DNA from 2 places in the Streptomyces sp. NPDC002476 genome. Region 2 is predicted to be linked to the other one. Evidence: riboswitches for the same ligand, from Rfam matches in the RefSeq annotation. Region 2 holds a riboswitch; the other holds the start of a gene.
What was found. A riboswitch is a leader RNA that binds a small molecule or an ion and turns the genes downstream of it on or off. The one in region 2 is predicted to bind glycine.

Region 1: another riboswitch for glycine. It lies ahead of gcvP (aminomethyl-transferring glycine dehydrogenase); the one in region 2 lies ahead of gcvT (glycine cleavage system aminomethyltransferase GcvT).

The regions. Positions count from the first base shown of each region.
Region 1 covers NZ_JBIARH010000077.1:1,525-13,979, reverse strand. Annotated here, with positions in the region: gene ACFYXM_RS36190 (DUF5999 family protein) at 1-156, shown strand, start outside; gene gcvP (aminomethyl-transferring glycine dehydrogenase) at 243-3,128, opposite strand; glycine riboswitch at 3,323-3,418, opposite strand; gene ACFYXM_RS36180 (PRC-barrel domain-containing protein) at 3,532-3,900, shown strand; gene ACFYXM_RS36175 (DNA polymerase IV) at 3,825-5,285, opposite strand; gene ACFYXM_RS36170 (MerR family transcriptional regulator) at 5,344-5,961, opposite strand; gene ACFYXM_RS36165 (bifunctional nuclease family protein) at 6,143-6,616, opposite strand; gene ACFYXM_RS36160 (MerR family transcriptional regulator) at 6,671-7,411, opposite strand; gene ACFYXM_RS36155 (FHA domain-containing protein) at 7,429-8,217, opposite strand; gene ACFYXM_RS36150 (DUF881 domain-containing protein) at 8,408-9,196, opposite strand; gene ACFYXM_RS36145 (small basic family protein) at 9,202-9,534, opposite strand; gene ACFYXM_RS36140 (DUF881 domain-containing protein) at 9,531-10,394, opposite strand; gene ACFYXM_RS36135 (sugar phosphate nucleotidyltransferase) at 10,544-12,455, opposite strand, start outside.
Region 2 covers NZ_JBIARH010000006.1:266,344-283,362, forward strand. Annotated here, with positions in the region: gene ACFYXM_RS10220 (enhanced serine sensitivity protein SseB C-terminal domain-containing protein) at 1-105, opposite strand, end outside; gene ACFYXM_RS10225 (enhanced serine sensitivity protein SseB) at 306-1,076, opposite strand; gene ACFYXM_RS10230 (AAA family ATPase) at 1,341-2,030, opposite strand; glycine riboswitch at 2,185-2,282, shown strand; gene gcvT (glycine cleavage system aminomethyltransferase GcvT) at 2,427-3,551, shown strand; gene gcvH (glycine cleavage system protein GcvH) at 3,686-4,063, shown strand; gene glyA (serine hydroxymethyltransferase) at 4,083-5,342, shown strand; gene ACFYXM_RS10250 (L-serine ammonia-lyase) at 5,524-6,906, shown strand; gene ACFYXM_RS10255 (MFS transporter) at 7,078-8,088, shown strand; gene ACFYXM_RS10260 (hypothetical protein) at 8,187-8,699, opposite strand; gene ACFYXM_RS10265 (DUF6895 family protein) at 9,358-10,764, opposite strand; gene ACFYXM_RS10270 (ABC transporter permease) at 10,761-11,582, opposite strand; gene ACFYXM_RS10275 (ABC transporter ATP-binding protein) at 11,579-12,763, opposite strand; gene ACFYXM_RS10280 (lanthionine synthetase C family protein) at 12,760-14,184, opposite strand; gene ACFYXM_RS10285 (lantibiotic dehydratase) at 14,181-17,019, opposite strand, start outside.

The DNA.
Region 1 (12,455 bases), on a different contig from region 2:
GCCGCCCGCCTCGTGGCGCATCACCCGGAGCAGGGCTGGAGCCTGCTGTGCAACGGTGTCCTGCTCTTCGAGGACACCGGTGAGCTGCTCCCGGACGGGCAGATCATCGCCCCTCATCGGCCGCTGGCGGCCGACCGGGTGATGCGGGCCGCCTGAGAGCGGCAGGTACGAACGGGGCCGGCCCGGAGAGATCTCCGCACCGGCCCCGACGGGTGTCCGTGACGTACCCGGACACGGGTGCGTCAGTTGTCGTACTCGTCCAGCGGCGGGCAGGAGCAGACGAGGTTGCGGTCGCCGAAGGCACCGTCGATCCTGCGCACCGGCGGCCAGTACTTGTCGGCGGCCACGACACCGGCCGGGAAGACGGCCTCCTCACGGCTGTAGCCGTGCTTCCACTCGCCGCCCAGCGCCGCGGCGGTGTGCGGTGCGTTGCGCAGCGGGTTGTCGTCCGTGCTCCACTCCCCCGAGGCCACCTTCTCGATCTCTCCGCGAATGGCGATCATCGTGTCGCAGAAGCGGTCGAGTTCCGCGAGGTTCTCGCTCTCGGTCGGCTCGATCATCAGCGTTCCGGCGACCGGGAACGACATGGTCGGCGCGTGGAAGCCGAAATCGATCAGCCGCTTGGCGACGTCGTCGACGCTGACGCCGGTGGCCTTGGAGAGCGGCCGGAGGTCCACGATGCACTCGTGGGCGACCAGGCCCGCCGGACCGCTGTAGAGGATCGGGAAGTGCGGTTCGAGCCGCTTGGCGATGTAGTTGGCGGCGAGCACGGCGACCTGCGTCGCGTGCTTCAGGCCCTCCCCGCCCATCAGGCGGACGTACGCCCAGGAGATGGGCAGGATGCCGGCCGAGCCCCACGGGGCGGCCGAGACCGGTCCGACCCCGGTCGCGGGGCCCGCGGCGGGCTGCAACGGGTGGTTGGGCAGGAACGGCGCGAGGTGCGCGCGCACGCCGACCGGGCCGACACCGGGGCCGCCGCCGCCGTGCGGGATGCAGAAGGTCTTGTGCAGGTTCAGGTGCGAGACGTCGCCGCCGAACCGGCCCGGCTTCGCGAGGCCGACCAGGGCGTTGAGGTTGGCGCCGTCCACGTACACCTGACCACCGGCGTCGTGCACCTCGGCACAGATGTCCGCGACGTGCTCCTCGAACACACCGTGCGTCGACGGGTAGGTGATCATGAGCACGGCGAGCTCGTCGCGGTGCTTCTCGATCTTGGCGCGCAGGTCCTCGACATCGACCTCGCCGTCGTCGGCGGTCTTCACCACGACGACCTTCATGCCCGCCATCACCGCGCTGGCGGCGTTGGTGCCGTGTGCGGAGGAAGGGATGAGACAGACGGTCCGCTGCTCGTCGCCGTTGGCCCGGTGGTAGGCGCGCACGGCCAGCAGGCCCGCGAACTCGCCCTGCGACCCGGCGTTCGGCTGGATGGACACCTTGTCGTAACCGGTGACCTCGGCGAGGCGCTCCTCCAGCTCACGGATGAGGGTGAGGAAGCCCTGCGCCTGCTCGGCCGGGGCGAAGGGGTGCAGCGCACCGAACTCGGGCCAGGTGATCGGCTCCATCTCGGTGGTCGCGTTCAGCTTCATGGTGCAGGAGCCGAGCGGGATCATGCCGCGGTCCAGGGCGTAGTCCCGGTCGGCGAGCCCGCGCAGGTAGCGCAGCATGGCCGTCTCGGAACGGTGCTGGTGGAAGACCGGGTGGGTGAGGAACTCGTCGGCACGCAGCAGGTTCTCGGGCAGCGCGTCGGCGGCGTCGGCGTCCAGCGCGTCGATGTCGCCCTCGGCGCCGAAGGCGGCCCAGACGGCGGCGATCTGCGTACGCGTGGTGGTCTCGTCGCAGGCCACGGAGACCAGGTCCGTGTCGACGAGCCGCAGGTTCACCCCGCCCTCGCGGGCAGCGGCCACGACATCGGCGGCCCTGCCCGGGACGCGTACGGTAAGGGTGTCGAAGTAGCTCTCGGTCACGATCTCGGCACCGGCAGCGCGCAGACCCGCGGCGAGGACCGTCGCGTAGCGGTGGGTGCGCCGGGCGATCAGCCGCAGCCCGTCGGGGCCGTGGTAGACGGCGTACATCCCGGCCATCACGGCGAGCAGCACCTGGGCGGTGCAGATGTTGCTGGTGGCCTTCTCGCGGCGGATGTGCTGCTCGCGGGTCTGCAGGGCCAGCCGGTACGCCTTGTTGCCGTCCGCGTCGACGGAGACGCCGACGAGGCGCCCGGGCAGGCTGCGGGCGAACTTCTCGCGCACGGCCATGTAGCCGGCGTGCGGTCCGCCGAAGCCCATCGGGACGCCGAAGCGCTGCGTGGTACCGACGGCGATGTCGGCGCCCAGCTCGCCCGGCGAGGTGAGCAGCGTGAGGGCCAGCAGGTCTGCGGCGACGGTGACGATCGCACCGAGTTCACGGGCCTGCTCGATGACGCGCCGGGGGTCGCGCACCGCACCGGAGGCACCCGGGTACTGCACCAGGACGCCGAAGACGCCCCGCTCGGCGAGCTCGGCGGGGATGCCGTCGGTGAGATCGGCGACGACGACCTCCACACCGATCGGTTCGGCGCGGGTCTCGACGACCGCGATCGTCTGCGGCAGGGCGTCGGCGTCGACCAGGAAGACGCCGTCCTTGACCTTGCCGACCCGTCGAGAGAGAGCCATCGCCTCGGCGGCCGCGGTGCCCTCGTCGAGCAGGGAGGCGCCGGAGGTGGGCAGCCCCGTGAGGTCGGCGACCATGGTCTGGAAGTTGAGCAGCGCCTCCAGCCGGCCCTGCGAGATCTCCGGCTGGTACGGCGTGTAGGCCGTGTACCAGGCGGGGTTCTCCATGACATTGCGGAGGATCACCGGCGGGGTGAAGGTGCCGTGGTAACCGAGCCCGATCATCGGGGCCAGCACCTGGTTGCGGTCGGCCAGGGCGCGCAGCTCGGCCAGGACCTCGGCCTCGGTGCGGGCACCCGGCAGGGCGAGCGCCTCGGCGCTCTTGATGACATCGGGCACCGCGGCCGCGGTCAGCTCGTCCAGCGATCCGTAACCGACCTGGGCGAGCATCTTCGACTGCGACTCGGCATCGGGACCGATGTGGCGCTGCTCGAACGGAATGCCCTGCTCCAGCTGGGAGAGCGGAGTGCGACGGGGGGTCATGGTGGAGGCCTCCTGGTCTGTCACGACCTGCGAAGGGGCACCGCGGCGCGGATGCCCGAACGGCCTCCCCCTCTGTCATCTCGACCTGAGAGCTTCACCGGCACACCTGCGGCACACCGGCTTTCACCGTCGGTGAGGAAGGGAACCGAACCGGCACGCGGCCGCACGGCACCCGCCCTGCTTTCCAGAGTGACCTCGTCCGTGCGGTACGGGGGCCTGAGAGATTCCGGGGAGGATTTGCTCCTTCGGCGCCTTCGGATCGGTTCCGGAGGCTCTCCCGCACGGGGTCAGCGGCCGTGACCAGCCTACCAGCGGGGTTCGTGGCGGAGCCCTCGAGTGGCCAACCCCCCGATTGTGCCCTTCTGTAGTGCTTGTGGAGTAGCCGCGACCAGTGGGAGGGATCGTGCAGAACGACATCGATCCGCGCAGCCTGATCGGCCGCAAGGCGTTCGACCGCAAGGGAACCAAGATCGGAACCGTGGACGAGGTGTACCTCGACGACGCGACCGGCGTACCCGAGTGGGCGGCCGTGCGCACCGGACTCTTCAGCCGGGACGCGTTCGTCCCGCTGGAACCCAGCGAATTCGTGGAGGACACCCTCCGCGTCCCCTTCGACCGCGCCCTGATCAGGGAAGCGCCCGACTTCGGTGTCGGCCGCCACCTCTCGCCGGAACAGGAGCTTCAGCTGTACCGGCACTACGGCCTCGACTCCTCACCCGGGGGGACCGCCCCGGACAGGGACTTCGGCAGCCTGGCCGGCCAGGAGGAGTAGTCCACCGGATCGCGCACCAGTGGCATCGGATCGGCCGGCCGCAGCTCCGGGTCGTCGGTCCGGAACGTGCGCACCCGGCCGGGCGCCGACCAGGGTTCCTCGAACCGGACCGTCACCCGGCCGAGGCCGCTGCCCTGCACCCAGCCGTGACCGTATGTGTCGTGATGGACGTCGTGGCCGGCGGGCCAGCCCCTGGCCGCGAGCCGTTCGGCGGTCTCCGGTGCCTCCTCGGACGCGCCGGCCGCCGCGCGGTCCGGCTCCCGCCCCTCGTCGGCGCCCGTCTCGGCCGTGTCCCCGGCGGCGGCCCGCTCACCGGCGGCCTGGGCGAACAGGTCCTCCTGGGTGTAGTCGGCGAGACCCGTGACCCCCACCCCCAGGAGCCGTACGCCCCCGGTGGTGTCGACGGCCTCCAGCAGCCGCGCGGCGGCCTCCCGGACCACCGCGGGATCGTCCGTGGGCCCCCGCAGCGTCTCGGACCTCGTGAGCGTGGAGAAGTCGTAGCGCCGCACCTTCAGCACCACCGTGCGCCCTGACCGCCCCGCCCCGCGCAGCCGCCGGACGCACCTGTCGGCCAGCCGCTCCACCTCCGTCCTGACCCGCACCCGGTCGTGCAGGTCCGTGTCGAAGGTGTCCTCGACCGACACCGACTTCGCGTCGCGTTCGGCGACGACGGGCCGGTCGTCGTGCCCGAGAGCCATGCGGTACAGCGAGCCGCCGTGCGCCTTGCCGAGCAGCCGTACGAGCTCCGCCTCCCCCGCCTCGGCCAGGTCGTCGACCGTCGTCATCCCGGCCCGCCGCAGATGATCGGCCGTCGCGGGCCCGACGCCGGGCAGGATCCGCACGGACTTGGGCGCGAGCAGCGCCCGTTCCGTCCCCGGCTCGATGAGCCGCAGACCGTTCGGTTTCGCCTCCTCCGACGCGATCTTGGCCAGCATCTTGGAACCCGCGAGCCCGACCGAGCCGGTGAGCCCGGTGACGGCCTCGATGACCGCGCGCAGCTCCTTGCCGACCGCCAGCGCGGAGGCCGTGTCGTCGGCCACCCCACCGGCTTCCAGGTCGACGAACGCCTCGTCCAGGCTGAGCGGCTCCACCAGTGGGGAGAGCCGCCCCAGCAACTCCATCACCTGATCGCTGACCACCCGGTACAGATGGAAGCGCGGCACCAGATAGGCCGCGTTGGGCGCCAGACGCCGCGCCTGCGCCATGGGCATCGCCGAGTGCACCCCGAAGTGCCGGGCCTCGTACGACGCGGTGGCGACGACTCCGCGCGGCCCCAGACCGCCCACCACGACCGGTTTGCCGCGCAGGCTGGGCTTCGCCGCCTGCTCCGCGGAGGCGTAGAAGGCATCCATGTCGAGATGCAGGATGGTGGGCGCGGCTCTCACATCTTCCGATGCTGCCCCATGGCACTGACAATCGCCGTGCCCCGGTTCCCCGGCGCGTTCATCCGGCGCGGTTGCGCCGACGTGCCAGTTCGTCCGTGGGATTGTTCCCGATCAGCGTCTCGCCGGTGTCCACCCGCTCGCCGTGCAGCTGCGACAGGGCGGCGTCCACGTCGTGCCACACCACGCCCACGGCAATCCCGAAGACCCCCTGGCCCCCCTGGAGCAGGTCGACGACCTGGTCGGGCGAGGAGCACTCGTAGACCGTCGCCCCGTCGCTCATCAGCGTCATCCGCTCCAGGTCCTGGAATCCCCGGGCCCGCAGGTGCTGCACCGTGGTGCGGATGTTCTGGAGGGCGACGCCCGTGTCCAGGAAGCGCTTGACGATCTTCAGCAGGACGACGTCCCGGAAGCTGTAGAGCCGCTGCGTGCCCGATCCGTACGCAGGGCGCACGCTCGGCTCGACCAGGCCCGTGCGCGCCCAGTAGTCGAGCTGCCTGTACGTGATCCCCGCGGCCGCGCAGGCCGTCGGCCCCCTGTAGCCGATGTCGTCGGCCGATGTCACTCCGCCCCCCGCCACCACAGTCGGTTTCACCGATTGCCCGATGGTGCGGCCGGCCGTACTCCCCTGCTGCGGATACGGCCCACCGACTGCCGTACCGTCGCCGCTGCTTCTCACGCCGACCTCCGTCCTTGACCTGCCACCTCGAAGGTAGGCAGTCACTCGGGGTGCGTCAACGATCGCCACACTCGGCACGCCGAGTGATAATCACCCTGAGGGTGGTTTCCCTGCCGTGCGAGCGGGAAAGGCTTGTCGGATGCGCTGTCGGCGTCCCCTCGGACGGGTCACTGCCTGACGGCTACTGGCTGCTGCTGCCGAAGTCCTCCGGTGAGATCTGGTCGAGGAACTCGCGGAACTTCTCCACCTCGTCCTCCTGCTCGTCCGGAATGGCGATGCCCGCGTCGTCGAGCACGCCGTCGCTGCCGTAGATCGGCGTTCCCGTCCGCAGAGCGAGAGCTATGGCGTCGGAGGGGCGTGCGCTCACCTCGACCCCGCTGGCGAAGACCAGCTCCGCGTAGAAGACCCCCTCCCTCAGATCCGTGATGCGGACCTCGGTCAGCTCCTGACCGACGGCCTGGAGCACATCCTTGAAGAGGTCGTGTGTCAGGGGCCTGGCCGGAGCCATGCCTTGCTGGGCGAACGCGATCGCGGTCGCCTCACCAGGACCGATCCAGATGGGGAGGAACCGGTCGCCTCCCACTTCACGCAGGAGCACGATCGGTTGATTGGAGGGCATCTCCACCCGGACACCCACAACGTCGAGCTCGTTCACACAGCAACCCTAGGACGTGCTCGGCAGGTTTGGGTAGTCGGGGCGGCGACGCGATCAGTGGAGGCGCACCCTGAGAGCGGTCTGCACCAGGGCGGAATGGAGCCGTACGGACAGCTCCGCGAGTTCTCGCGCGGTGGCCTCCGCGTGGGCTCTGGTCTGCGGATTCCGGTGACGGCGCAGGGGGGCGACGACCTGCTCGATGAGCCCGGCCTCACGGTCCGCCGCCGCCCGCATGGCACGCAGGTGACGCGGTTCCAGACCGAATCGGCCCAGATCCGCCACAAGCTTTGCCACGGTCACCATCTCGGCGTCGTAGCCGCCCTCGGCGGTGGGGGTGACCAGTCCGTACGACTCCCACTCGGCCAGGTCGCTCTCGGTGACCTCCGCGGCAGCGAGCAGCTCCGCACGGCCGATCCGGGGCGCCGTCGCCCGGAAGGGCTGCGCGTCCGCGCCCGCGTCGACCGGATCCTTCAGGCTGCCGGTGGGCAGCGCGGGCCGTTCGCCGCGGCCGAGCGCGTCCAGATGCTCGCGGATGACCTTCAGCGGGAGGTAGTGGTCCCGCTGCATGCGGAGGACCTGTGCCAGGCGCTCCACATCGGCCGCGCGGAACTTGCGGTAACCGGAGGGGGTCCGCTGCGGTTCGACGAGACCCTCGGCCTCCAGGAAGCGGATCTTGGAGATCGTGACCTCGGGAAACTCGTCGCGCAGCCGCAGGAGCACCGTGCCGATGCTCATCGGACGGTCTTCGGCCGTGGCGGTGCCGTGACCGGCACCGCCCGTCGGTGTTCTCAGCATGGACCTTCCCTGACGGGTCAGATGCCCCGCTGGCTCGCGTAGAAGACCAGCCGGTACTTGCCGATCTGCACTTCGTCACCGTTCGACAGAGCGACGGAATCGATGGGCTCACGGTTGACGTAGGTGCCGTTGAGGCTGCCGACGTCACTGACCGTGAAGCTGCCGTCGGGGTTCCGGCGGAATTCCACGTGCCGACGCGACACGGTCACGTCGTCGAGGAAGATGTCGCTCTGCGGATGGCGGCCGGCCGTGGTCAGCTCACCGTCCAGCAGGAAGCGGCTCCCGGAGTTCGGACCGCGCCGCACCACGAGGAGCGCCGAGCCGACCGGAAGAGCCTCGACAGCAGCCTGTGCCTCGGGCGAGAGGGACGGCAGGGCCGTCTGCCCGGTGGTCTCCGCGTCGTACGCCTCCAGACCGGAGATGGAGATGGTCGACGTCGTCTCCGAGGCACGCTCGGGAATTCCGCCCCTCAGCGGCGCGCCGCAGTAGGAGCAGAAGCGACTGTCCTCGGTGTTGCGGTGGCCGCACCTCGTGCAGACCGGCATGGACGAACCCTCCTGCCCCGGGCCGACCCCTCCACCCGTACCCGAGTTCGACGGTGCCCCGAAACCTATGCGGCCGGCACCGGCGGGGTCAACGGACGACGCGCCGGAGGCGCCCGCGGCGCCGCTGCCCGGACCGGACGTCTCATCGCGGAAGAGCGGGCGCTGCGAGCCCGCCTCGTCCGCCTGGCCGTGGCGCGGTGCGCGATGACGGGCAGCCTCGTCGCGAGCGCTCTTGCCGAACAACTTCCCAAACAACTTCACGGGCGATTCCCCTTGACCGAAATAGACCCGCCCGTGGGGCAGGACGAACCCTGAACGAACACACCTGCCGACCCGGACAACTTCACAACGTCCGTATCCACTCGACAGTTTCCACCACGCACCACCATGACGGTGCGGCGACCCCCCGCAACCTCCCGCCCGTGTTGCTCGACCCTTCCGTACCGCGGCCTCACGGGGATGACGACCGAGCGTAGTCAGGCCGCTGCGCCGGTCGCAAGACGTCCACGACGATGTCGTCGACCTGTTCCACATGCACCGTGGCCTGCTCCTTCTCCAGTGTCTGCACCACACCGCCGGGGATGTTGAGCGCGGGTTCCAGGTCCTGGGGCTTCCCGATCACCTTGAACACATACGGTGCGGTGATCTTACGGCCGTCGACCTTGACATTGCCGCCATCACCGGAGAAGTACGTGTTGGCCACCACTCTGACCCCGTTGACCTCGATCGCCTCGGCACCCGCCGCGCGCAGCTCCTGGAGCGCGTCGAGCAGCATGTCCGCCTTCACCCCGTTGCCGGGATCGTCGACAGTGAGAGTGATCCCGGGCCCGTGGGCGGCCACGGTACCCGCGAGGACGCCGAGTTGCCGTTCCTTCTCGACGGTCTGTCTGCGGGCCTCCTCGGCCTGGTCGGAGCTGTTCTCCAGTTCCGTGCGCTGGGCCTCGAGCCCCTGCTTCTCGTCCTCCAGGCGCTGCGTGCGGTCGTCCAGCTCGTCGAGGATGCGCACGAGGTCCTCCTGGCGGGCCCCGCGCAGCGCGCTGTTGTCGCTGGTGGAACGCACCTGGATGGCCAGCCCCAGGCCGAGGACGAACAACAGGAGCGCGACGACGAGTTGGGCGCGCGTCACCCGCGGGGGCCACAGTCCGGCGATGAGCCGCTGGCGCCCCGTGAGCTCCGGGGTGGTGTCGTCGGGCCGCTCGGCGGCCGGTTCGCTGTTCTCGGGGGTCTCTGCGTCGCTCATCGGCGTCAGGCCCGGAAGACGTGCCGGCGGATGGCCGCGGCGTTGGAGAAGATCCGGATCCCGAGCACGACCACCACGCCGGTGGAGAGCTGGGCCCCGACGCCCAGCTTGTCGCCCAGGAACACGATCAGCGCGGCCACCACGACGTTCGACAGGAACGAGACGACGAAGACCTTGTCGACGAAGATGCCGTCCAGCATGGCCCGCAGCCCACCGAAGACGGCGTCGAGCGCGGCGACGACGGCGATCGGAAGGTAGGGCTCGACCACCGCCGGCACTTCGGGCCGGACCAACAGCCCGACCACGACTCCCAAGACGAGGCCCAGTACGGCGATCACGGTGTGCCCTTCTCTGCGTCTGCCGCACCACTGCCGGTGTCTGCGGCCCGGTAAGGCTGTGCTGTTCGTACGATCAGGCTGGGGGCGACCGGGAGGCTCACCTTCTCCTGGACGGACATGCTGGTCCGGATGTCGAAGGTGTCCTTGAGCGCCTGCAGGTACTGACCGTCGTCGCTGTCCCTGAACGCGGCACCGAGCGGCTTCCCGTCCCCCACCGCCAGCACCGTGTACGGCGGCACGAGCGGTCTGTTGTCGACCAGTATGGCGTCACCGGCGGCGCGGATCGCCGACAGGGCCGTCAGTCGCTGTCCGTTGATCGCGATCGCCTCGGCGCCGGACTGCCACAGGCCGTTGACGACCCGCTGGAGGTCCCGGTCGCGGACGCGCCCGGTGTCGGAGAAGCTGCTGCTCCCCCGGGGGCCGCCGCCTCCCGCGTCGGCTTCCTTCGCATCGTCGACCACGAGCTTCACGCCGGGCCCCCGCACGGGTGTCGCCCCGGCGAGCAGTGCCACCAGCTCCCCCTGGTCCCCGCCATGCTTCTCCAGCGCCTTGCGCTGGCGTCTGCTCACGTCTTCCCGAAGTCCGTCCACCTGGGACTCGAGGGAGTCGGCCGCCTTCGTCTCGCCGTCGATGCGGTCGATGAGCTCCTCGCGTTCCTTGGCGAGGACGGGGGCCGAGACACGCGCCTGCGCGGCGCCGAGCGTGACGACCAGAGCGGCGAGCACCAGGCAGGCGGCGAGGCCGAGCTTCGATCTGAGCCTGCGGGGCATGCCCGCGGCCCCGTCGGCCCTGCGACGCGCCGACGCCTCGGCGTACCCGTCGTCCAGGCTGTGGTCCATCACGTTGGTCAGCAGCGACATGGACGCGTCGGGACGCGCGGGGATACTCCGATCGGGGGTCTGCTGCGGCATGCCGCACATCGTCGCACGGCTCCGCCGCTACCGCCGAATGGGCCCATCGGTGTGGCCTGCGGCGCCCGGGAGCGCCCCGGGCACACCGGTGGGTCCCCTCAGTGACCTGCGCTCTCCACGACCCCCGCCCACTCGTCCAGCAGGGCCTGCGCGGACGCGTCGTCGGGCCCCTCGGCCCACAGATGGGTGACGGCCTCGGCAGGGTCGGGCAGCACCATCACCCATCGCCCGTCGGCCTCGACGACCCGCACGCCGTCCGTCGTGTCGACGCTGCGCTCCCCCGCCGCCTCGACGACCCGCCGCATGACCATGCCCTTGACGGCCCAGGGCGTGGCCAGATCGCGGCGCAGGACGTGGGCGCGCGGGATCCGGGCGTCGATCCGGCTGAGGGTGAGCTGGGTCCTGGCGACGAGCCCTAGCAGTCTCACAAAGGCCGCAGAACCGTCGAAGACACTGCTGAACTCGGGAACGATGAAGCCGCCGCGGCCGTCTCCCCCGAAGATGGTGCCCTCCTCGCGTCCCACGCGGGTCAGGTCGTCGGGCGACGTCGTCGTCCATTCGACCTGTGTCCCGTGGTACGCCGCGACCTGTTCGGCGACCCGTGTGGTGGTCACCGGCAGCGCCACGCGCCCGCTGCGCCTCTCGGCCGCGACGAGGTCGAGCATCACCAGGAGTGCCCGGTCGTCCTCGACGATCCTGCCCTTCTCGTCGACGAGGGAGAGCCGTTCGCCGACGGGGTCGAACCGCACGCCGAACGCGGCCCCCGCCGAGGAGACGATCTCGCCCAGCCGCACCAGGCCGGCACGCCGGGTGTCGGCGGACTCGGTGGGCCGCGATTCGTCGAGGCCCGGGTTGATGGTCAGCGCGTCCACGCCGAGCCGCCCCAGCAGGCTGGGCAGGACGAGCCCGGCGCTGCCGTTGGACGCGTCGACGACGACCTTCAGCCCGGCGTCCGCGATCCCCGTGGTGTCCACGTTGCGCAGCAGGGATCCGGTGTACGAGTCGAAGACACTGGACGGGAAGTGCAGGTCCCCGATCTCGCCGGGGAAGGCGCGACGGTATTCCTGACGGGCGTAGACCCGGTCCAGTTTCCGTTGCCGGGCCTGGGACAGGTCCGCACCCCGCTCGTCGAAGAACATGATGTCGACCGAGTCGGGCACGCCGGGGGACGTACGGATCATGATCCCGCCGGCGCTGCCCCGCGCGGTCTGCTGGCGGGCGACGGGCATCGGTACGTTCTCCAGGTCCCGTACGTCGATGGCGCTGGCCTGGAGCGCCGAGATCACCGCACGCTTCAGCGCCCGGGCGCCGCGGGAGTGATCGCGCGCCGTGGTGACCGTCGAACCCTTCTTGAGGGTGGTGGCATAGGCACCGGCGAGCCGGACCGCCAGTTCCGGGGTGATCTCGACGTTCAGAATCCCTGAAACACCCCGGGCTCCGAAGAGATGTGCCTGACCGCGCGATTCCCAGATCACCGAGGTGTTGACGAACGCCCCGGCCTCGATGGTCTTGAAGGGGTAGACGCGGACATTGCCCTGAATGATCGATTCCTCGCCGATCAGGCACTCGTCCCCGATGACGGCCCCGTCCTCGATCCGGGCGGCCCGCATGACGTCGGTGTTCTTGCCGATCACGCATCCGCGCAAATTGCTGTGCTGGCCGATGTAGACGTTGTCGTGGACAACGGCCTTGTGCAGGAAGGCGCCGCTCTTGACGACGACGTTGGACCCGATGACCGTGTGCTCGCGAATTTCCGCTCCGGCTTCGATCTTCGCGTAGTCCCCGATGTAGAGGGGGCCGCGGAGTACCGCGTCGGGGTGCACCTCGGCGCCTTCGGCCACCCAGACGCCCGGTGAGATCTCGAAGCCGTCGATCTCGACGTCGACCTTGCGTTCCAGGACGTCGGCCTGGGCCTTGACGTAGCTCTCATGGGTGCCGACGTCTTCCCAGTAGCCCTCGGCGACGTAGCCGTAAATGGGCTTGCCTTCCTTCATGAGCTGCGGGAAGACG
Region 2 (17,019 bases):
CGCGAGGGCCTGGAGCAGCGCCTCGTACGCGTCGTAGCGCCCGGGCGTCACTTGGCGCAGCATGTGCTCGACCTGCCCGGCCGCCGCGGTGCCTGACGCACTCACCTGGTCCCGCCCCTCTTCGATCCACTGTGCCGGCCCGCCGCTCCCGGGGCACACGGGCGCGGCATGATGCCGTGACACCCGCCATGAAACCAGCTTAGGTGCCGGTCCTGACACCGACTTGACGCCTCGGACTGGCGTTCGCCGCCCCACGTGTGTGCGAGCCGGGCGTCGCACGGCGGGCGGCGGCTCGACGACCGGGCCTACCGCTGCGCGCGCTGGTAGAACGGACGGATCCGCTCCCGCATCCAGTCCCCGACCGGGTCCTGCGCCACGTCGAGCAGAACCAGGTTGACCGGCCAGGGCACCGCCACGCGACCGAGCGCGCGGCCCAGCGCGTCCATCGGGGCATCGCGCGCGGCCTCGTCCCAGGCGGCGAACTCGACACCGACGAAGAGGACGGGGTCGTCGCCCTCGATGCTGGCCAGCGTGCGGCGGGCGGTGAGCACCACGCCGCTCTCCTCGAACTCCCCGGCGGCGGCGGCGAGGAAGTCGACGGGTTCCTCCTGCCAGTCCGGTTCGTACAGGCGGACCCGGCCTCCGGTGGCCGGTCCGTCCAGCGGGGTGCGTCCGGTACGGCAGAGCTCGGCCACGGCGGGCGGCGGCAGCGGCATCCCGACCGCGCCGCCGGGGTTCACGGCCATGCCGAGCTGCGGGGGCAGGCCGCGGGCGAATTCGACGGCGGGGGCGACGGTGTAGGACATCCGGTCGCCGACACAGCCGAGAAACTGCTGTTCGGAGCTGAAGACGGGGACGAACGCGGCTCCGTCGATCTCCAGCGTCGGCAGGTCGAGTTCCGGGGAGTCGGGGCCGCCGCCGTTGGGGAGCGGCACCCATACGTGGCTGCGCCCGAGCACCTCGACGAGGCGCCCGCCGGCCTCCGCCGCTCCCACCGAGGCCATCAGCACCTCTTCGAGCTCGTTGGCCGGCCATCCGCTCTGCGGATGGGACTGGACCTGCGCCGGAATGTCCACTGCTTCCCCTTCTTTCCCGAGCTTCTGCCCGAGCCTTCCGGCAGAAGGTTACGGCCTGGGGGCGACCGGGGTGGATCAGGGAGTGTCCTCGTGCGGCTTCACCCGCGAGGCGGAGCGGGCGGCGCGGTGCGTCGAGGAACGACGACAACGCGGCGGGCGGAGTCGCGGGGCGGCACGAGCCCGCCCCCCGACACTCCCCCCGGGCATCGACGCCCGGCCCGGCGGCCGCCCGCCCCCGGGCCGCGCCCCGGTCAACCCGAGCGGCTACCCGGGCCCGAGCCGCGCCCCCGTGAACGTGATGCGGTCCAGCAGCCCCGCCGCCTCCCGGTCCAGGAGCACGGCCGAGCCGCAGCCGGACGGCAGCAGCCCCGCCTCGGCGTCCCGGAGCAGCCGGCCGACCGCCCTGCGGTGCCGGGCGAACGCGTACCCGGAGACGCCCCGGCCGCGTTCCCGCTGTCCCTCCCGGGCGGTCCGCGGCGTGACGTCGAGCAGGAGCAGGTGGAGGTCGCGGCCCCGGCGCCGCGCGTCACGGGCCAGCCAGCGGCGTACCCAGGTCTGCGTTCCGCAGTCGTGCACGACGACGGACTCGCCGGAGCGCAGCGCCCGCCGCAGCCCCGCGTAGTGGGCGAGGCGGACGAGGGGGCGGTAGAGGGCGTACGGGAGCAGGCGCGGCAGCATCCGCGCCCAGCGGTCCCGGGTGTCCTGCGAATCGATGGTGCGGACCGTGGCCGTCCGCCGGATGAGGGTGGATTTGCCGCTGCCGGGCAGCCCGGAGACCACCACCACGTCGCCCGCCGCGAAGCGCAGGCCGCGCGGGGCGTGCCCGCCGCGCCGCCGCAGGTCGCGCACGAGCGGTGCGGGACGGCCCGGCGCCTCCCCGGCCGGGGCTCCGGCCTGCGCGGGCATCGCGTCGTGCGCGGCCCCCGCGGTCGTCGCGTACCGCCTTGACGTCATCGCCCTCCCCCTGTCGGATGTCCGCCCATGGCCGAAGTGTAAAGAAGTGGTAATGCGGGGCAACCGTCCACGCCGTTGAACTGCCCCCGGGACCGGGGCCCCACTCCGGCGCGATGCGTGCGATGATGGCCCGGCCAACTGCATAACGGCCGTTTGAATCCGCGCGGGAGAGTTCCGGTCATTGCATGGGCCGGGCGCCGAAGGAGCAAGTTCCTCCCTTGAATCTCTCAGGCCCCGTACCGCGCGGATGAGGCAGATCTGAAAAGCGGGCCGCCCTGCGGCCCCACCCAAGGTGCAAGCCGAACCGGACCCTTCGGGGGGTTTCGGCGAACCTCTCAGGTTCCGATGACAGATGGGGAGGGATCGTCCTCGCCGTCATGCCCCGGGAGCCACACCATGAGCACCGCACCCCGCCGTACTGCCCTCGATGCCCTGCACCGTTCACTGGGCGCGACCATGACCGACTTCGCGGGCTGGGACATGCCGCTGCGGTACGCCAGCGAGCGCGACGAGCACAACGCGGTCCGTACCAAGGCCGGTCTCTTCGACCTGTCGCACATGGGCGAGATCACCGTCACCGGCCCCGAGGCCGCGGACTTCCTGAACTTCGCGCTGGTCGGCAACATCGGCACCGTCGCCGTCGGCCGCGCCCGCTACACGATGATCTGCGCCGAGGACGGCGGCATCCTCGACGACCTGATCGTCTACCGGCTGGGAGAGGCCGCGGCCCCCGAGTATCTGGTCGTCGCCAACGCGGGCAACGCCCAGATCGTGCTGGACGCGCTCACCGCCCGGGCCGAGGGCTTCGACACCGAGGTGCGCGACGACCGCGACGCGTACGCGCTGCTCGCCGTCCAGGGGCCCGCCTCCGTCGCCATCCTTTCCTCGGTCACCGATGCCGACCTGGACGGTCTGAAGTACTACGCCGGGCTGCCGGGCACGGTCGCCGGTGTCCCCGCGCTGATCGCCCGTACGGGCTACACCGGCGAGGACGGCTTCGAGCTGTTCGTCGCGCCCGAGCACGCCGAGGGGCTGTGGAAGGCCCTCACCGAGGCGGGCGCCCCGCACGGCCTGGTCCCGTGCGGGCTCTCCTGCCGCGACACACTGCGCCTGGAGGCGGGCATGCCGCTCTACGGCCATGAGCTGACCACCGCGCTGACCCCGTTCGACGCCGGTCTCGGCCGGGTCGTGAAGTTCGAGAAGGAGGGCGACTTCGTCGGCCGCGAGGCCCTGGAGGCCGCCGCCGAGCGCGCCGAGACCGCCCCGCCCCGCAAGCTCGCCGGGCTGGTCGCCGCGGGCCGCCGGGTGCCGCGCGCCGGCTACTCCGTGGTCGTCGGCGGCGAGGTCGTCGGCGAGGTGACCTCGGGCGCCCCGTCGCCCACCCTCGGCAAGCCGATCGCCATCGCGTACGTGGACGCCGCGTACGCCACGCCCGGCACCGAGGGTGTCGGGGTGGACATCCGGGGCAACCACGAGCCGTACGAGGTCGTGGCGCTGCCGTTCTACAAGCGCCGCAAGTGACGCCCGGCCGGGGCGCCGGAAGAGGTGTCGGCGCCGCGTCCGGCACCCGCGTGCCCCGAAAGTGACGCAATCGCGTCTCATACCGTAAGACCACCGTTCATCAGCACTCCCCCGCGTACAGGAGAATTCAGGTCATGAGCAACCCCCAGCAGCTGCGTTACAGCAAGGAACACGAGTGGCTGTCGACCGCCGAGGACGGTGTCGCCACGATCGGCATCACCGAGTTCGCCGCCAACGCGCTCGGTGACGTCGTCTACGCGCAGCTCCCCGCGGTCGGCGACACGGTGACCGCGGGCGAGACCTGCGGCGAGCTGGAGTCGACCAAGTCGGTGAGCGACCTGTACTCGCCGGTGACCGGCGAGGTCACCGCCGCGAACCAGGACGTCGTGGACGACCCCTCGCTGGTGAACTCCGCTCCCTTCGAAGGCGGCTGGCTGTTCAAGGTACGTGTCGCGGAGGAGCCGAAGGACCTGCTCTCCGCCGACGAGTACACCGAGTTCTCCGGCAACTGAGACCCCAAGGGACCACTTGATGTCGCTTCTCAACTCCTCCCTCCACGAGCTGGACCCGGACGTCGCCGCCGCCGTCGACGCCGAGCTCCGCCGCCAGCAGTCCACCCTCGAGATGATCGCGTCGGAGAACTTCGCTCCGGTCGCGGTGATGGAGGCCCAGGGCTCCGTCCTCACCAACAAGTACGCCGAGGGCTACCCGGGCCGCCGCTACTACGGCGGCTGCGAGCACGTCGACGTCGTCGAGCAGATCGCCATCGACCGGATCAAGGCGCTGTTCGGCGCCGAGGCCGCGAACGTCCAGCCGCACTCGGGGGCGCAGGCCAACGCCGCCGCGATGTTCGCGCTGCTGAAGCCGGGCGACACGATCATGGGTCTGAACCTGGCCCACGGCGGTCACCTGACCCACGGCATGAAGATCAACTTCTCCGGCAAGCTCTACAACGTGGTCCCGTACCACGTCGACGAGACCGGCGTCGTGGACATGGCCGAGGTCGAGCGTCTGGCCAAGGAGACCAAGCCGAAGCTGATCGTCGCCGGCTGGTCCGCCTACCCCCGTCAGCTGGACTTCCCCGCCTTCCGCCGGATCGCGGACGAGGTCGGCGCGTACCTGATGGTCGACATGGCGCACTTCGCCGGGCTGGTGGCGGCGGGCCTGCACCCCAACCCGGTGCCGCACGCCCATGTCGTCACGACCACCACGCACAAGACCCTCGGCGGTCCGCGCGGCGGCGTCATCCTGTCGACGCAGGAGCTGGCCAAGAAGATCAACTCGGCGGTCTTCCCGGGTCAGCAGGGCGGTCCGCTGGAGCACGTGATCGCGGCCAAGGCGGTCTCGTTCAAGGTCGCGGCGACCGAGGAGTTCAAGGAGCGCCAGCAGCGCACGCTGGAGGGTGCCCGCATCCTCGCCGAGCGCCTGGTCCAGCCGGACGTCACCGAGGCCGGTGTCTCCGTGCTGTCCGGCGGCACGGACGTCCACCTGGTCCTCGTCGACCTGCGCGACTCCGAGCTGGACGGCCAGCAGGCCGAGGACCGGCTGCACGAGATCGGTATCACCGTCAACCGGAACGCCGTCCCGAACGACCCGCGCCCGCCGATGGTCACCTCGGGTCTGCGGATCGGCACGCCCGCCCTGGCCACCCGCGGCTTCGGTGCCGAGGACTTCACCGAGGTGGCGGAGATCATCGCCGCCGCGCTGAAGCCGTCGTACGACGCCGACGCCCTGAAGGCCCGTGTCGTCGCGCTGGCCGAGAAGTTCCCGCTGTACCCCGGCCTGTCGTAGGCCGGGCTCGGGCCGTACCGGAACAGTCCGGAACACGGTCCGCGGCTCTCGGGGTGGGGCACCGCGCACACTGGGACAGTGAGCGCGGTGCCCCATCCCTTGTCCCCTGCTCTCCGGGCCGACCGGCCCGTACGCGCACCACCCGGCAGACAACGGTGTCTACCAACCCTGAGGAGTACCCGTGGCCATCTCGGTCTTCGACCTGTTCTCGATCGGCATCGGCCCGTCCAGCTCCCATACGGTCGGCCCGATGCGCGCCGCCCGTATGTTCGCGCGCCGGCTGAAGAACGAGGGGCTGATCGCCCACACCGCCTCGGTACGGGCGGAGCTGTACGGCTCGCTCGGCGCGACCGGCCACGGCCACGGCACCCCCAAGGCCGTCCTGCTCGGCCTGGAGGGCGAGTCGCCCCGTACCGTCGACGTGGAGAGTGCCGACGAGCGGGTCGAGCACATCCGCGCCACCGGCCGGATCAACCTGCTCGGCATGCACGAGATCGACTTCGACGCCGACGAGCAGCTGGTCCTGCACCGCCGCAAGGCCCTCCCCTACCACGCCAACGGCATGACGATCCTCGCCTTCGACCGTGACGGCGCGACGCTGCTGGAGAAGACGTACTACTCGGTCGGCGGCGGCTTCGTCGTGGACGAGGACGCGGTCGGCGCGGACCGGATCGTCCTCGACGACACCGTGCTGAAGCACCCCTTCCGCACCGGTGACGAACTGCTGCGGCTGTCCCGCGAGACCGGCCTGTCCATCTCCTCGCTGATGCTGGAGAACGAGAAGGCATGGCGCACCGAGGACGAGATCCGCTCGGGCCTGCTCGACATCTGGCACGTCATGCGGGCGTGCGTCGCGCGCGGCATGTCCCGCGAGGGCATCCTGCCCGGCGGCCTCAAGGTCCGCCGCCGCGCCGCGACCACCGCCCGCCAGCTGCGCGCCGAGGGCGACCCGCAGGCCCACGCGATGGAGTGGATCACCCTCTACGCGATGGCGGTCAACGAGGAGAACGCCGCGGGCGGCCGGGTCGTCACCGCGCCCACCAACGGCGCCGCCGGAATCATCCCGGCCGTGCTGCACTACTACATGAACTTCGCGGCCGGCGGCGCCACCGAGGCGGAGAAGGAGGACGGCGTCGTCCGCTTCCTGCTGGCCGCCGGAGCCATCGGCATGCTGTTCAAGGAGAACGCCTCCATCTCCGGCGCCGAGGTCGGCTGCCAGGGCGAGGTCGGCTCCGCCTGCTCCATGGCCGCGGGCGCCCTCGCCGAGGTCCTCGGCGGCACCCCCGAGCAGGTCGAGAACGCCGCCGAGATCGGCATGGAGCACAATCTCGGCCTGACCTGCGACCCGGTCGGCGGCCTCGTCCAGATCCCGTGCATCGAACGCAACGGCATGGCCGCGGTCAAGGCCGTCACAGCCGCGAAGATGGCGCTGCGCGGCGACGGCAGCCACAAGGTCTCCCTGGACAAGGTCATCAAGACCATGAAGGAGACCGGCGCGGACATGAGCGTGAAGTACAAGGAGACGGCGCGGGGCGGGCTGGCGGTGAACATCATCGAGTGCTGAGGATTGCGCCCTGACCTGCTCCTTCACCCCGTTCGGAGCGGTCAGGGCCTTCCCTGTTCACGCAGCGGGACGTCCGTGGGAAGTCCGTCGGGCAGAGCTGGCTGTCCCAGGGAGAGCCCGAGGAGGTCCCTCGAGGACGGACGTCACGGAGCGCTCGCTCGTCCCTGCTCGTTGACCGCACGTACCAGGGCCCGCGGTGTCGTGGCCTCGCCGATCACCGAGTCGGCCAGGGCGATCCCGCCCGGTGACCGGCGCGGGGCGGACCGGGCGGGCGCAGTGATCAGCCTGGCCACCGGATTGCGTCGGCTGCCGCGGAAGGCGGAGCGGCAGGTGCTGCCGATGGACTGGCCCGGGCTGGCGATGGTCATGACGGGGCTGCCCGCGCTGGTGTTCGGCATCTCCCGGCTGGGTGAGGGCGGCGGCTCGACGGGCGCGCTCCCGCTGGTCCTGGTGATCGTCGGCGCCCTGCTGCTGACCGGGTTCACCCTGCATGCCCTGCGCGCCCGCACCCCGCTACTCAATCTGCGGCTGTTCAAGGACGCCGCGTTCTCCTCTGCCGCGGTCGTGATCTTCTGCATGGGCGTGGCCCTGTTCGGAGCGATGATCGTGCTGCCGGAGTACTACCTCCAGGCCCGGCACGAGTCCCTGGTGGACACGGGCCTGCTGACCGCTCCCCTGGCGCTGGGTACGGTGGCCGCGCTGCCGCTGGCCGGTTGGTTCACCGACCGGATCGGCGGTGCCCGGGTGATCCTGACCGGTCTGGTCGTCACCATCGTCGGAACGATTCCGCTGGCAGTGGTCAGCGAGCACGACAGCTACTGGTGGCTCTCCGCCGTCCAATTCGTACGGGGCTGCGGCATCGGCCTCACCACCACACCGGCGCTGGCCACAGGCCTGGTCATGGTGCCCAAGAGCCAGATCCCGCATGCCATGCCGATCTTCAACATGTTCCAGCGGATCGGCGGCTCCTGCGGCACCTCGGTTCTCACTGCGCTGCCGGCGCACCGCATCGCCGCGGGCCCTCACACCCCAGCCGGAAGCGCGTCCGCCGTCGCCCACACCCACTGGTGGATCACCGCCATCACGGCCGCCGTCCTGGTCCCGTCACTGATCCTGGTCTGCCTGGAAGCCCGCCGACGCCGCGCGGAGGCGGGAACGGGGGCGGCGCCGGCCCCGGCCTGAACGGGGATCGCCCGCACCGGGTACACAGACCTGGCTGAGGCCCGTACCACCACCATCCCCCGTGGTGTACGGGCCTCAGCCATGTACCGGAGAGGCGCTCAGCGGTCGAGGATCCGCCGCAGCACCCACTCCATGCGCCGCTCGTGATCGGACGCGACCCCCGCGCACCGCCGGGCGACCTGCCCGTCCGGCCGGACCAGCAGCGCCCCCATCTCGGTGATACCGGCGGCGTGCTCCCAGCGCCCCTCGGCGACGCGCAGCTCCGGATCCGAGCCGAGCGTGACAGCGGTGACCGGGATTCCGGTCTCCCTCCCGGCCGCCCGCGCCGCCCGGGCCCACACGTCGCCGTCCCGCCCCGCGAGCAGCGTGAACGGACCGGCCGTCAGTTCCACCGTAGAGAGTCGGTGTCCGTCCCGTTCCAGCCACAAGTGCGGCACCCGGGTGCCCGGCGAGCCGTCGAGGTTGGTCCGGGCATCCACCAGCGACAGAGGTTCGGTACGTGGGTCGACGATCGCGGCGGAGTCGCACAGGTGAGCGATAGCGTGCTCCATGATCCCGGCCGAAGTGCGCTCGGCCGGCGTGCCGCCCCAGTGCAGCTCAGGGTGGCGCATCCGACTCGGCTTCAGTTCCCTGACTCGCGATGAGATCCGTACCGGCATCGACCGCCTGGCGGACTTCGTCCGGGCCTCGTCCACACTCCAGCCCCCCTCTCCCCCGACCGGAGCGGTGGCATGAGCACACACGCAGGCCCCTGGCAGCCACCCCCCGAGGACCACGGCGGCGGAGACGGAACGGATCGCGGGGCGGCCCGCGACACGCCGTACACCAGATCGGCGAAGGCGCTCCTGCAGTGCCTCCTGGATCTCTTCACCGAGGTGGGCTTCATCCACCTTCTGCCTCCCTGTCCCCCGTCCCCTCCCGACCTGCCGGATGACAACCATCGGACGAGACCCCGCGGGACGGCCCGTGCGGCAGCGTCTGTCCGCCCACCGGGTTGCCCTGGCCATGTCGACCTGTGAGGTTGGGGACGCGGTTGGCGGATGGTGACCACTTCAGCGCGGTGTGTCCGCTGTGGTGATGGCAGGTGTGCAGCGGGCCCGCCCGGTGCGCGATGCGGGCCGGGCCCCAACGCCGCAGGACGCGGGCATTACGATCCTGCGCCCGATACGGGTCGGTGCTCGTCCAGGGCTGTGGTGCATGCCGCCCGGGAACGACTTCGCCGCGCCCGCCGGCCGTGTCCCGGTCCGGTCGGCGATTTCCCCGCCCCGGTCACGGCACCGACCTCCACGCCGCCAGAAGGGCCGCTGCCGACCGGACCAGGGGATCGTCGCCGTGGCCGAGATGCGCGGCGACGCGCAGGACGTCCGTCAGGACGGCCGGGTCGTGGGCCTGGACGGTGAGGGCGAGCAGGGGGCCGAGGCACGCCGCCAGTTCCGCGCGTGCGGCGGGGGGGACGGTCCGGGCCGCCTCGGCCGCGCCTCGGGCCCAGTGCCGGATCTCCTCGGGGTGTGCGCGGGGCAACGGGAATCCGATGGATTCCGAGGGGCCGACGGGACCCGGCGCCTCAGCCGGCTTTCGCGCGGCGGCGGCGAGGGCCGAGGCGAGTGTGGTGTGGTAGCAGGTGCCGAAGAGGTACGCGGCGGCCTTGTCCCCCGTCAGTCCGGTCAGGATCTCAGGGCGGTGCACCGGACCGGGTACGGCGCCGTCCGGGCGCTGGGCGGCGGCCAGCGCGCTCCAGCAGGCCCGTCGCCACTGCCCCGGGACGATCCTCGGAACGGGAACGGGAACGGGAACGGGACCGGGAACGGGAACGGGGCATGGGTCCGGGCCCGGCACCGGACCGGGCCGGGAATCCGGCGTGTGCCCCTGCCCCCCGTCCAGGGCCGCCTCGCACAGCAGCAGTTCCGCCAGGAGGTCCAGGCTCCCCCGGGCGAGGTGGACACCGAGCAGCACCCGTACGGTCTCGCGCACCCGCGCCACCGACTCGCCCCGGCACGGCAGGCGGGTGTGGTGGCCGAAGTCCGTCGCGTAGAGGAGCACATGGGTGAGCGCGTAGGTCTCGTCGCCCGTCAGCTGAAGGACGTCCGCTCCCCTGGCGGCGATGCTCTGGCGGTAGAGCGGGCCGAGGCCGGGCAGCCGACCGGGGGCCGTGAAACCGCCGCGGTCGACGAAGTAGCGCAGCTCGATCCTGGAGAGGACCGGTTTGTACGGTCGGCAGTGGCCGCCCGCGTCCGCCGTGAGCAGTGCCTGGCAGGACGCGCGCAGCGCGGGCTGCGGGCGGCCGAGGAGTTCCAGGAGCGCGGTCAGGTTGAGGTGGTAGGGGAAGAACGCGTCTCCGCGACGCAGACCGCGTCCGAACTCCGACTCGTGGACGATCTCCTCCGCCAGGTCGAGGGCCCAGGAGGGCAGGGGCGCGGTGGCGGGCACGACACCCGAGCGGTCCAGCACCCTTACCAGTCCGAGGAGTTCGAGGAGCGGGCCGGGCCGGAAGGGGCGGCGGGGCAGGAACTCCTCCCAGCGCCCCGGAGCGAACCAGTCCAGCTGTGCCTCGATCCATTCCAGCGCCCCCGCCAGCACCCGGCGGGCCGCCTCCTCCTCCCCCAGGAGCACCTCGCCCAGGCACCCGGCGTGCGCGGGGAGCGCGGGCCAGTGCGCCTCGTCGGCCGCGCCGTTCACCGCCCGCTCCGCAGCCGCAGCACCGTCATGGCGACGGCCAGGATCGCGGCGAGCGCGCCGAGATCCGCCCAGCGCGGCAGCAGACCGCCGCCGCCGAGCAGGGTCTGCCGGGCCAGGTCGACGGCGTACGTCATGGGGTTGACGTGCATGATCCAGCCGAGCCAGGCCGGGACGTCCTGCGGGCTGAAGACCGAACCGGACAGGAACAGCATGGGGAACATGGCGAGTTGGACGGTGGCCTGGAGCGTCTGCACGCGGGTGATGACGGTGGCCAGACAGAGGCCGATGACGCTGAACACGGTGGCGGCCAGCGCGTAGCAGCCGAGCGCGGCGGCGAACCGGCCCGCCGTCAGGTCCACGCCCATCAGCGGGGCGAAGGCGAGCATCACCGTGCTCTGTGCCGACACCGTCCCCGCCCCGGCGACGACCTTCCCGAGCGGCAGACAGACCGGGGGCACCGGTGCGACGAGGAATTCGCGCAGCACCCCGTACTCGCGGTCCCAGGCATACGTCTGACCGGAGGCGACCCCGATCGACACGACCTGGATGGCGATGATCCCGGGGAAGACGTAGGCGCTGAACGGTACGTCACCGACCGAGCCGATCATTCCGTCGAAGCCGACGGCGTAGACCAGGACGAAGAAGAAGATCTGGGCGCCCTGGCTGATCAGCACACCCGGCCGTCTGGCCTGCCGCAGCAGATCGCGGTGGGCGATGACGCCGATGGCGCGCAGGGCCACCCGCAGCCGGCCGTCGACGTCCGCGGGGCCGGGCGGGGCGCACGCCGGGGCGTAAGCGGGGGCGTTCGTCGCGGTCATGGCGTGACCGCCTCCTCCGGGTGCTGCGGCGCCTCGCCCGGCCCGGCCTCCGTACTCTCTCCGGCCGCTCTCCTCTCCGCCGCCCCGCCCTTCCCTCCGGCCTGGTCCTTCCCTGCGGCCTGATCCTTCCCCGCCGCCTCGTCCTCCCCTGCCGCCACTGCTGCCATGCCCTTCTCTGCCGCCTCGTCCTCCCCGGCCTCCGCGTCCTCCCCTGCCTCCGCTTCCTCCCCGGCCTCCGCGTCCTCCCCGGCCACCGCCAGGTAGACGTCGTTCATGGACGGGTGGTGCACGGAGACCGCCAGAACCGGGACGTCCAGCGCCCGGACCACCTCCGCGATCCGGGCCTCGGGATCGGGGCAGTGCACCGCGACCCCGCCGGGCTCGATCAGCGGCTCGAAACCGGCCGCGCGCAACTGCCGTGCGGCGGCCTCGTCGTCCGCGCAGCCGACCACGAGGCGGGACGACTCCAGGCCGCCCTTGAGCCGGTCGACGCTGCCCTGCCGCACGACCCGGCCGCGGCGCAGGATGACGATCTCGTCGGCGTACTCCGCCTCGTCCATGTAGTGCGTCGCGTACAGGACGGTGATCCCCGACTCGTCGCGCAGGCGCAGCAGATCCGACCAGACGGTGGCGCGGGCGGTGGGATCGAGGCCGTTGGTGGGCTCGTCCAGGACGATCAGCCCGGGCCGGTGCAGCAGCGCACGGGCGATCTCGACACGCCTGGCCAGTCCGCCGGAGAGCTCCTCGACCGGCTGCCGACGGCGGTCGGCGAGGCCGAACACGTCCAGCAGCAGGCTGATCCGGGCCCGGGCGTCGGCCCGTTTCATGCCGTAGAGCCGGGCATGGAACCACAGGTTCCGCTCGACGGAGAGCTCCTTGTCCAGGGTGCGTTCCTGGAAGACGAGCCCGAGGCGGCGCCGCGCGGCCGTCGGTGAGTCGCGGACGTCGTGGCCGAAGACGCGGACCGTGCCCGCGTCGGGCCGGGCGGCCGTCGACACGACCCCCAACAGGCTCGACTTCCCCGCGCCGTTGGGGCCGAGCAGGGCGGTGACACGGCCCGGCGGCGAGCTGACCGACACCCCGTGCACGGCGGTCACCCGGCCGTGGCGCACGACGAGATCGTTGATCTCGAAGGCCGGTGTCACGGCCTCGTGGTGCGTCGTCGGCGGACGGGCGGTCATGCCAGCCCCAGTGTGCGGTCCCAGGGGCGCGGCCCGTCGCCGACGGGGAGCAGCGCAAGGGCGACGCCCGCCGCCCCCTCCAGCATGCCCGCGGTGTCGACGGCGCGGTGGGGTACGGGCGAACGGGCGGCGGCCGGGAAGCGCATGAGGTGGCGGAACGCGAACGGCGCGCTCTCGTCGACGAGTTCCAGCACCTTGCCGGTCAGTCGTCGGCGCCCGGCACGCAGGTCGGGATCGCCGGTCGCCTCGGCGATCCGCGCCACGACGCGCAGCAGGCCCGCGTATCCGTGGCAGACGGTGGGCCCCTCGATCGCCCACCGCGACTCGTCGCGGCGCAGCGCGGCCCGCAGCGCGTCGACGGCGGCGGTGCGCCAGTCGGGCCGGTCCAGGGCGGTCCCGGCCCGGAACAGCGCGGCGGCGACGCCGGGGGTGCCGTAGCACCATGCCGTGCGGGTGAACATCCGTCGCGGGCGGCGCGGCGCGATCTCCTCGTCCCAGCCCACGCGGGCGGGCCAGTACGGACCGGAGTCGTCGCTCAGCGTCCAGCCCAGCAGCCAGTCGGCGACGCGCCGGACGGCGTCGCGCAGCTCCGGGGTGCCGTGCCCGGTCTCGTACGCGGTGCTGAGCACGGCGAGCGGTCCGGCGATGCCGTGCGCCATGCCGAGGTTGAAGTCCCCGCGCGGGTACGTCTCGCGGTCCCGGGCGCTGATCTGGAGAGCTGCGGGCACCCACCAGCCGGGGACCCGGTGGCCGTCGGCACGGACCGGCGCGGTGAGGTCGACGAGGTGGCGCAGGGACGCGGCGAGGGCCGCTTCGACGGCGGAGCCGTTCTCGGCCGGGTCGGCGACCGCATCCAGGAGCAGTCTGGTCGTCCCCGACACCCCGTTGATCAGGTCGTACGCGGCCCAGTCGACACCGGGGCCGCTCTCCCGCGCGCGGGCACGGAAGACCCGCAGCCGTTCGGTCTGGTCCTCGGCCACCCAGGCTGCCAGCCCCCGCCGCAGCGAGCGGTAGTGGCCCTCGGGCCCCGCGCAGGTCTGCGCGGCGGCGAGCAGCGCGGCCGGTCCCGAGAACAGGCCCCGGCTGGGCGCGGTCGCCATGGCGCGCCCGGCGGCCACGAGGTGACGGTGGGCGACCTGTCGCCGGGCTTCGTCGGCACGGGCCAGTTCGCCGTGGAGGAGGGCGGTGCCCGGCAGTCCGTTGGCGAGTGTCAGGGGGCCCCACATGACGGCGTCGTAGACGGGGTCGCGGTTGTCGTCCCGCGAGGCGACCGCCGCGACGTGCTCCGGGTCGGCAAGCCGCTCGGCGACGAGAGCGACGACCGCGTCGGCGTCGGGGGCCGACGGGCCTTCCGGGGCGGCGGGGGCCGGGGGCGAAGCGGCGCGGGAGGGCGGGTCGGGGCGGGTGCTGGTGGAGCTCACTGCTGGTGCCTCCGGCGGTTGGCGTGGTCCTGGACGGCGCCGCGGGCGATGCCGAGCACGGTCGTTTCGCGGGCGCCGGAACCACCGAACAGGCGGTTGCACACCATGTGCAGCAGACTTCCGACGACCCGTCCCTCGGGCGTCTCCCCCGCCGCCCGCACGCACGCGGCGAGCCGTCCCACCGCCCGGTCGCGCGGGCGCAGCGCGTCGAGGACACGGGCGCCGGCCGGGTCGCGCGCGAGCGCGGGCCAGCCGCCGTAGGGGTCGACGAGTTCGCGCCAGCGCGCGCTCCGGGCGCGGAAGGCGCCGGGGAGGTCGCGGCGCGAACCGGTCATGGACAGCCAGGTCGCGGCGGCGTCGTCGCCGTACCCCTCGGCGGCCTTCGGGCCGCCGGGCACGGGCGTCCCGAACGCGTGGGCCAGCGCGGCGCAGGAGAGAACGGCGAGATCGTCGACGTCGTAGCCGTTCGTGGGGTCCTTGGCCACGCGCAGCAGTGCGACGGCGGCCTCGCTGTCGTACCGGAACACGTCCTCGGCCGGGCGCCGGGCGGCGGGGCCGCCGTAGCGCTCGGTCTCCGGGTCGTACTGGTCGAGGCTGTGGCCGCGCACCACCCCGTCCCGCTGCCAGGTCCGCAGCAGCGCGCCGAGCGCCGGGACGGCCGTGCCCCACAGGGCCTCGGGACATGGGCCGTGCAGCCGCAACCGCAGGTGGTGGCCGTGGTCGTCGGTGTACCGGACGAAGAACCAGCGGTCGGCTCCGTGCCGCCCGGCCAGCTCGACCAGTGCGGGCACGTGCTCGCGCAGCAGATCGTCCTGGGCACCGGCCGATCCGCGCAGCTTGAGGTAGAGCCATTCGCCGCCAAGTCCGTGGACCGTACGCGGAGTACGGGGCGCGTACGAGGTGCGGACGGCGTACGCGGAGTGGGACGAGCCCGGGGCATGCGGGGAGTGCGGAGTGCAAGGAGAATCCGGGGCGCGCGCGGCGGGCGAGGGCGCTGCGCCCGGCGCGCGGCTCTCGGCACGACCGCTCCGTGCGGGGTCGCGGCTTCCGGCGTACGGGCGGCGCAGGGGGCGGCCGACGGCCCGGCGGGTCATCGGGACGACGAGCTCGGCGACGTGCCCGGCGAGCGGACTGTCCAGCCAGTCCTCGTGCTCCCCGGGGACCTCCTGGGCGATGAGGTCCGGATGGCGCACCAACTGGTCGAGCAGCAGTTCCCGGTGCCAGACGTCGTCGAGGTCGAGCAGGAGCCGCTGGTCGGCGGTGACCGCGAGGATCCGGCTCGGCACGTCCCAGTCGGCCCGCCAGTCGGCCACGGCACGCGTCCAGTCGGCGGTGCGTTCCCCGTCGTCCCTCGTCCGCAGGTCACGGGCTCGCGCCCGGATCGCGTCCGGCCGCCAGACCGCGGAGGCCAGCACGAACCGCCCGTGCCGCACCCGGGGGACGAACGGCGCGTCGGCGAACGGGCCCCAGTTCCAGGGTTCCCAGAGCCGCTGTCCCTCCAGCCCGATCTCCCACAGCAGGCGGACGGCGTTCGGGGCCTGGGCGGGGGCGCTGACCATGTTGCCGAGGACGGGCACGATCTCGCGGCCGGTGGGCATGTGCACGGCGGTCAGCCGGTCGAGGGTGGCGCCGATGCCGATGTCGGCCAGGCGCATTTCCTCCGTGCCGGGCGCGTCGGGCAGGCCCACACCGATGCGACGGCCGGTGGCCGGGACGGTGTGGGCCAGGTTGGCGGCCCGGCCCGAGCGCGGCCGGAAGGCGAGGTCGACGGCGACGGCGTCCTGGACGTGCACCGGGTTGTCGCGGTGCAGTGCCGCGAACTCCGTCTCCCAGGAGGGGTGCTGGTCGGCGAACCGGGCGAAGGTGGAACCGGCCCGGTGCGATCCGGGCGAGGGCGAGAGGAAGACCAGGAAGTCCCCCGCGTCCAGCGCCGCCACCGAAGGGGCGACGACCTGCACCGTCACCTCGCAGGAGTTGGGCACGTCCGCGGGGTCGGCCGCGTTATGGCACAGCTCGTCGAGATCCGCGTCGTCGAGGACCACTTCGCGCCGTCCGGTCCGCTGCGCGACGGCCACGAGCCGGGCCACGGCGCGGTTCCTGCGGGCGGTACGCGGCCCCTCGTACGCTTCCGGCGGTACGGGCGCCGCCTCGCTGTTGGGCCAGCCGTAGCCCTCGGGAGCGCCGAGCCCGGTCGACGGGTCGAGGAGTTCCAGGACGGGCACCACGCGATCGGCCCCGTAGACGTCGAGGAAGCGGCGGTGGTGGTCGCGCAGCGCGAGGAGGCCGAGCTTGGGGCGGGACAGCCGCCACATCAACCCGGCGGCGGTCTCGATCTCGTCGCGCACCGCGTACGGCAGCCGCACATCGGCGTCGAGGCGGGTGTCGACGTGCAGGGGTGTGTCGTCGGGCTCCACCGACCGCGCGGTGCTCAGCAGCCTGCCCAGCTCCTCCCGTCCGGCGCCGACGGGCCGGGCGTCGTACGCCTTCCTCCGCTCCTCCACGGCCAGCAGCGCGTCACGCGTCCGAACGGTCTCCCCGGACGGTTCGGCGACCCCGGCGAGCAGTCCGATGACGTGGTGCAGCGGGTCGCCGCCGTCCAGCGGCGGGCGCAGCCCGGTCAGAAGGATCTCCAGCCGCACCAGTTCGGCGAGCAGACGGCGCACCCGTTCCGGGGACGCCTCGGGGAACGCGTCGGTGGTGTGCCGGAGCAGTTCCCCGTACGGCAGGGGGGTCATGGCCTCGGTCACGACCCGTTCGACGACCGCGGTCCTGCGCACGGACACGATGCAACGGCCCTCGCCGCCCTCGCCCGGGGGCACGCCCCGCGTGGAGGGG